2 regions of the Streptomyces sp. M41 genome follow, and region 1 is predicted to be linked to the other one. Evidence: riboswitches for the same ligand, from Rfam matches in the RefSeq annotation. Region 1 holds a riboswitch; the other holds the start of a gene.
What was found. A riboswitch is a leader RNA that binds a small molecule or an ion and turns the genes downstream of it on or off. The one in region 1 is predicted to bind glycine.

Region 1 (3,392 bases):
GTGCCGTGCGCCGACGACGGGATCAGGCACACGGTCCGCTGCTCGTCGCCGTTGGCACGGTGGTAGCCGCGCACGGCGAGCAGACCGGCCAGCTCACCCTGCGAACCGGCGTTGGGCTGGAGCGAGACGTTGTCGTAGCCGGTGACCTCGGCGAGACGTTCCTCCAGCTCGCGGATGAGCGTGAGGTAGCCCTGCGCCTGCTCGGCGGGCGCGAACGGGTGCAGCTGACCGAACTCCGGCCAGGTGACCGGCTCCATCTCGGTCGTCGCGTTGAGCTTCATGGTGCACGAACCCAGCGGGATCATGCCGCGGTCCAGCGCGTAGTCACGGTCCGCGAGCCGACGCAGATAGCGCAGCATCGCCGTCTCGGAGCGGTGCTCATGGAACACGGGATGCGCGAGGTAGGTGTCGGAGCGCAGCAGCGCGCCCGGCAGCGCCTCCTCACCGGCCGCGTCGAGCGCCTCGACGTCGCCCTCGACCCCGAAAGCCGCCCATACCGCGCCCAGCTGCGCGCGCGTGGTGGTCTCGTCGCAGGCGATGGACACCTGGTCGGCGTCGACGAGGTGCAGGTTGACGCCGTTCTGCCGCGCGGCGGCGGCGACCTCGGCGGCCTTCCCGGGCACACGCACGGTCAGCGTGTCGAAGTACGAGCCGTGCACGATCTCGACCCCGCCGGCCGCGAGTCCCGCAGCGAGGAGGGTGGCGTACCGATGGGTCCGCCGGGCGATCGCCTTCAGCCCCTCCGGCCCGTGGTAGACGGCGTACATTCCAGCCATCACGGCCAGCAGCACCTGAGCGGTACAGATGTTGCTGGTCGCCTTCTCCCGCCGGATGTGCTGCTCACGCGTCTGGAGGGCCAGCCGGTACGCCTTGTTCCCGTCGGCGTCCACGGACACACCCACGAGCCGGCCGGGCAGGCTGCGCGCGAACTTCTCCGTCACGGCCATGTAGCCGGCGTGCGGCCCGCCGAAGCCCATCGGCACACCGAAGCGCTGCGTGGTGCCGACCGCGATGTCCGCACCGAGCTCACCGGGCGACTTCAGCAGGGTGAGCGCGAGCAGATCGGCGGCGACGGTGACAAGGGCGCCGAGCTGGTGCGCCTGGTCGATGACGGGCTTGATGTCGCGTACGACGCCGGAGGCACCCGGGTACTGCAGGAGCACGCCGTTGATCTCGCGCCCGGCGATCTCGGCCGGAATGCCGTCGCTGAGGTCCGCGACCACGACCTCCACGCCGGTCGGCTCGGCACGGGTCTCGATCACGGCGATGGTCTGCGGCAGCACATCCGCGTCGACCAGGAACAGCCCCTTCTTGTTCTTGCCCATCCGCCGGGACAGAGCCATGGCCTCGGCGGCGGCGGTCCCCTCGTCGAGCAGCGAGGCACCGGAGGTGGGCAGTCCGGTGAGGTCGGCGACGACGGTCTGGAAGTTCAGCAGGGCTTCGAGCCGCCCCTGGGAGATCTCGGGCTGGTACGGCGTGTAGGCCGTGTACCAGGCCGGGTTCTCCATCACGTTCCGCAGGATGACCGGCGGGGTGAACGTCCCGTAGTAGCCGAGCCCGATCATCGAGCCCAGCACCTGGTTGCGATCGGCGAGCGACCGCAGCTCGGCCAGCACCTCGGCCTCGGTGCGCGCCCCCGGCAGCTCGAGCGAGTCGGCGTTCTTGATCACGTCCGGCACTGCGGCGGCGGTGAGCTCGTCCAGTGAGCCGTACCCGACCTGGGCGAGCATCTTGGCTCGCGCCTCATGATCGGGACCGATGTGACGCTGCTCGAAGGGGATCCCTTGCTCGAGCTCGGAGAGCGGAATGCGGTGGGCGGTCATTGCGGAGGCCTCCTGGTCTGACGCGACCTTCGAGGGGCACCACGGCGCGGGTACCCGGACGGCCTCCCCCTCTGTCATCTCAACCTGAGAGCTTCACCGGGTCACCACAGGGCTCCCGGCTTTCACCGTCGGTGAGAGCGGAAGCCGTCGGCACCCGCCCTGCTTTCCAGAGTGACCTCGTCCGTGCGGTACGTGTGCCTGAGAGATTCCGGGGAGGATTTGCTCCTTCGGCGCCTCCGGTGACGTCTGGAGGACTCTCCCGCACGGGGTCAGCAGCCGCCTGCAAGCCTACCAGCGGGGCCAGCACAGGGGCCTTCGAGTGGCCGCTCTCACCAATCTGCCTTTTCGTAGTGCTTACGGATGAGTTGCGACCAAGTGGAGGGCCCGTGCAGACCGACATCGATCCGCGCAATCTGATCGGCCGCAAGGCCTTCGACCGCAACGGCACCAAGATCGGCACGATCGACGAGGTCTATCTCGACGACGCGACCGGAGTGCCGGAATGGGCGGCGATACGCACCGGCCTGTTCTCTCGGGACGCCTTCGTCCCCCTGGAGCCCAGCGAACTGGTCGAGGGCACTCTGCACGTCCCCTTCGATCGCGCCCTGATCAAGGACGCCCCCGATTTCGGCGTCGGCCGCCATCTCTCCCCCGAGCAGGAACTCCAGCTCTACCACCACTACGGCCTGGACGTGGCCCCACCGCCCCCCATCCCGGACCGGGACTTCGGCAACCTGGCAGGGTCAGAGGACACCTGACCGACCCGGCCCTACGCCCTCCCCCGACCCCTTTGCCTGCGGGGCCGGTGCCCCGGCATGCGGGGCGTCGTGCCGCCGGGAGGCGCAGGTGGGACGCAGGGGCCACGATCGGTGCACGGGGCACGATTGGGCGCAGGGCAGTGCAAGCGCAGGCAGGTGGGCAGCAGGCGCGACCCACCACCAGCGCGACCGCGACGATTCTGGAAGACCGGCCGCGAGCCGTCCCTCCCCTCACAGGCCCCTAACCCGGAACCACAGGCTCCACCCCCGACGACTCTTCAGATGCCGAACACGCCCCGGACGCCCCGGACTCCCCGGGCGCCACGGTCGCCACGGTCGCCACGGTCGCCCCGGATCCTCCAGACGCCCCGGACGCTTCAACCCCCTCCGAAACCACACCGCCCTCTCCAGCCCTGTCCACCCCCAAAGGCAACGGTTCCGCCGCCTCCAGCTCCGGATCGTCCACGCGGAAAGTTCGCACCCGCCCCGGCTCCGACCCAGGTGTCTCGAAGCGCACGGTTACCCGCCCGAGGCCGCTCCCCTGCACCCACCCGTGCCCGTACGACGCGTGCCGGATGTCATGCCCCGCGACCCACCGCCGCTCGACAGGCACCGTCTCCCGCTCATCCGCAGGTTCCTCGTGTTCACCGACCTCCGGCAGGTCCTCCATCCGGTCCCCCGCCGCCTGCGCGAAGAGGTCCTCCTGCGTGTAGTCGGCCAGCCCGCTCACCCCGACCCCGAGCAGGCGCACGCCGCCGGTCGTATCCACGGAATCCAGCAACCGAGCCGCGGCCTCCCGCACCACAGCCGG
Region 2 (3,392 bases), on a different contig from region 1:
GGCGTACTTGTTGGTGGCGACCGAGCCCTGGGCCTCCATGACCGCGACCGGCGCGAAGTTCTCGGAGGCGATCATCTCCAGGGTGGACTGCTGGCGCTCCAGCTCGGCGTCGAGCGCGGCGGCGATGGCCGGGTCCAGCTCGTGCAGGGACTGGTTCATGAGTGACATGTCAGACATAAGGGATGGAACTCCTCAGCCGGCGGTGTGGGCGACGTACTCGTCCGCGGAGAGCAGGTCGGCCGGCTCCTCCGTGATCCGTACCTTGAACAGCCAGCCGCCCTCGAAGGGGGCGGAGTTCACCAGCGACGGGTCGTTCACCACGTCCTCGTTGATCTCGGTGACCTCGCCGGTGACCGGGGAGTACAGGTCGGAGACCGACTTGGTCGACTCCAGCTCGCCGCAGGTCTCACCCGCGGTCACGGTCGAGCCGACCTCGGGGAGCTGGGCGTAGACGACATCGCCGAGCGCGTTGGCCGCGAACTCGGTGATGCCGACCGTCGAGACGCCGTCCTCGGCGGTCGACAGCCACTCGTGCTCCTTGCTGTAACGCAGCTGCTGGGGGTTGCTCATGGCCTGAATTCTCCTGTACGCGCGGGAGTGGTGATGGGCGGGGGGCTGCAAGAAACGTCTGTGAGCAGCGGGTATGTGCGCAGAGTCACGCGCTCACCGCTGTCAGTCTCTACTTCTGGCGCTACTTCTGCCGCTTGTAGAAGGGCAGGGCCACGACCTCGTACGGCTCATGGCTGCCGCGGATGTCCACGCCGACCCCGGCCGTGCCCGGCGCCGAGTGCGCCGCGTCGACGTACGCCATCGCGATCGGCTTGCCCAGCGTGGGGGAGGGCGCACCGGAGGTGACCTCACCGATGACCTCGCCGCCGGCGACGACCGGGTACCCGGCGCGCGGGACCCGACGCCCCTCGGCGATCAGGCCGACCAGGACGCGGGGCGGGTTCTGCGCGGCACGGTCGGCGGCCTGCTGGAGCGCCTCGCGCCCGACAAAGTCGCCCTCCTTCTCGAACTTCACCACCCGGCCGAGCCCGGCGTCGAAGGGCGTGAGGGAGGTGGTCAGCTCATGGCCGTACAGCGGCATGCCCGCCTCAAGGCGCAGGGTGTCCCGGCAGGACAGCCCACAGGGGATCAGGCCGACGCCCGCGCCGGCCTTGGTCAGGGCCTGCCACAGTTCGACGGCGTGCTCCGGCTTCACGAACAGCTCGAAGCCGTCCTCGCCGGTGTACCCGGTGCGGGCGATGAGCGCGGGGACACCGGCGACGGTGCCGGGCAGACCGGCGTAGTACTTCAGGCCGTCGAGGTCGGCGTCGGTGAGCGACTTCAGGATGCCGGGGGACTCGGGGCCCTGGACGGCGAGCAGCGCGTAGGCGTCCCGGTCGTCACGGACCTCGGCGTCGAAGCCGGTCACCCGCTCGGTGAGCGCGTCCAGCACGACCTGGGCGTTGGAGGCGTTGGCGACGATCATGTACTCGGTGTCGGCGAGCCGGTAGACGATCAGGTCGTCGAGGATGCCGCCGTCGGCCTGGCAGATCATGGTGTAGCGGGCGCGGCCGACACCGACGGAGGCGATGTTGCCGACCAGCGCGTGATTGAGGAAGGCGGCGGCCTGCGCACCGGTGACGGTGATCTCACCCATGTGGGAGAGGTCGAAGAGCCCGGCCTGCGTCCGTACGGCGATGTGCTCGTCGCGCTCGGAGCCGTAGCGCAGGGGCATGTCCCAGCCGGCGAAGTCGGTCATCGTCGCGCCGAGCGAGCGATGCAGGGCATCGAGCGCGGTGTGGCGGAGTGGCGTACTGCTCACAGTCGGTCGTCTCCAAGGGCAATGACGGGCGAGGTCGTTCCTCCCCATCTGTCATCGGAACCTGAGAGGTTCGCCATGACCACGCGGGTCCATGGCTTGCACCTTGGGTGGGGCCACGCCCTCGAGACGAACGAGGGATGCGGCCCGCTTTTCAGATGTGCCTCGCCCGCGCGGTAACGGGGCCTGAGAGATTCAAGGGAGGGACTTGCTCCTTCGGCGCCCGGACCGTCGTACGTGTCGTCGTACGTGTCCAGGACTCTCCCGCGCGGATTCAAGCGGCCGGTATGCAGTTGGCGCGGACATCATTGCACGCATACGGGCGACACGTCAGGGGGAACCTTTCCCGGGGCCCCGCGGTGCCGCGCACGGCGGGTCCCCGGCCGACGCGGCCGACGGCGGCCCCTGTAGCAGGCTTGTTGCGGGAAGCGGACGAAACAGCAGACACCGGGGATTACCTTCTCTTTACACTCGACGGGGATGGGACTCCCGACCCAATCCCATGGGGAGGACGATCACGGTGAACAGGACCACGGCGTACGCGACCACCCCGGGCCTCGCGCTGCCCCCGCAGCCGACGGCCCCGGCCGGGGAGGTCTGCGGCGCGCGCCCGGCACCCGTGGTCCGCGATCTGCGCGAGCGCTCCGGCCGCAGCCCGCACGCCCTGCTCTTCGCCCCCGAGGACCTCGTCGTGATCACCGGCCTGCCCGGCAGCGGCAAGTCCACGCTGATGCGGCGGACTGTGCAGGGCGTTCGCATCGACTCCCAGGACACCCGGGACCGCTGGGCCGCCCGTATGCCCGGCTTCCTCCCCTACGCCGTCTACCGCCCCCTGGTGCGCCTCGCGCACTACGCCGGACTGCGCCGCGCCGTGCGCTCCGGCGAGGGCGTCGTGGTGCACGACTGCGGCACCCAGGCCTGGGTGCGGGGCTGGCTGGCCCGCGAGGCCCGGCGCCGCGGCGGCTCCCTGCACCTGCTGCTGCTCGACGTCACCCCCGGCACGGCCCTGGAGGGCCAGCGCGAGCGCGGCCGGGGCGTCTCCCGCTACGCCTTCCTGCGCCACCGCAGGGCGGCGGCCCGGCTGCTGAGCTCGGTGGAGCGGGGCGAGCTGCCCCAGGGCTGCGGCTCGGCGGTGCTGATCGACCGGGCCGCGGGGGACGTACTGCGCCGGATCGGTTTCACCGGCGGAAAGGCCGCAGCCGTACGCCGGTCGGCCACCGGCTAGCCTTTCGGTCCACAGACGTAGTTCACAGCAGGCGGTCGGACAGATGGACTTCCCAGCGGATCTCCCCGCGGACTTCCCGGCACGGACACACCCCCACCCGCACGGCGGCTGGCCCGGCAACGAGCTGGAGGAGGTGCTCTCGGCCTCCCTCGGCATGCCCTCTGCGGGCGGCCGGATCATCGAGGTGCTCGGCCGCAGCTTCGTCTGGGTGCCCCTGCCCAACGGCGGCGGCCCCCAGAGCGGCCCGCTGGACCTGCCCACGGTGGAGATCGGCGGCCAGGCGTTCGTGCCGGTCTTCAGCTCCGAGGAGCAGTTCCGCCAGGTCGTCGGCTCCCATATGTCGTACACCGTCGCCCCGGC

Region 2: linked by a shared signal. The riboswitch ahead of gcvT (glycine cleavage system aminomethyltransferase GcvT) and the one ahead of gcvP (aminomethyl-transferring glycine dehydrogenase) in region 1 are both predicted to bind glycine.

The regions. Positions count from the first base shown of each region.
Region 1 is NZ_JBIMKE010000006.1:354,535-357,926, forward strand. Features, by position in the region: gene gcvP (aminomethyl-transferring glycine dehydrogenase) at 1-1,823, opposite strand, end outside; glycine riboswitch at 2,000-2,095, opposite strand; gene ACHBTE_RS11790 (PRC-barrel domain-containing protein) at 2,210-2,581, shown strand; gene ACHBTE_RS11795 (DNA polymerase IV) at 2,823-3,392, opposite strand, start outside.
Region 2 is NZ_JBIMKE010000044.1:13,897-17,288, reverse strand. Features, by position in the region: gene glyA (serine hydroxymethyltransferase) at 1-168, opposite strand, end outside; gene gcvH (glycine cleavage system protein GcvH) at 193-570, opposite strand; gene gcvT (glycine cleavage system aminomethyltransferase GcvT) at 692-1,810, opposite strand; glycine riboswitch at 1,972-2,084, opposite strand; gene ACHBTE_RS33770 (AAA family ATPase) at 2,328-3,032, shown strand; gene ACHBTE_RS33765 (enhanced serine sensitivity protein SseB) at 3,076-3,392, shown strand, end outside.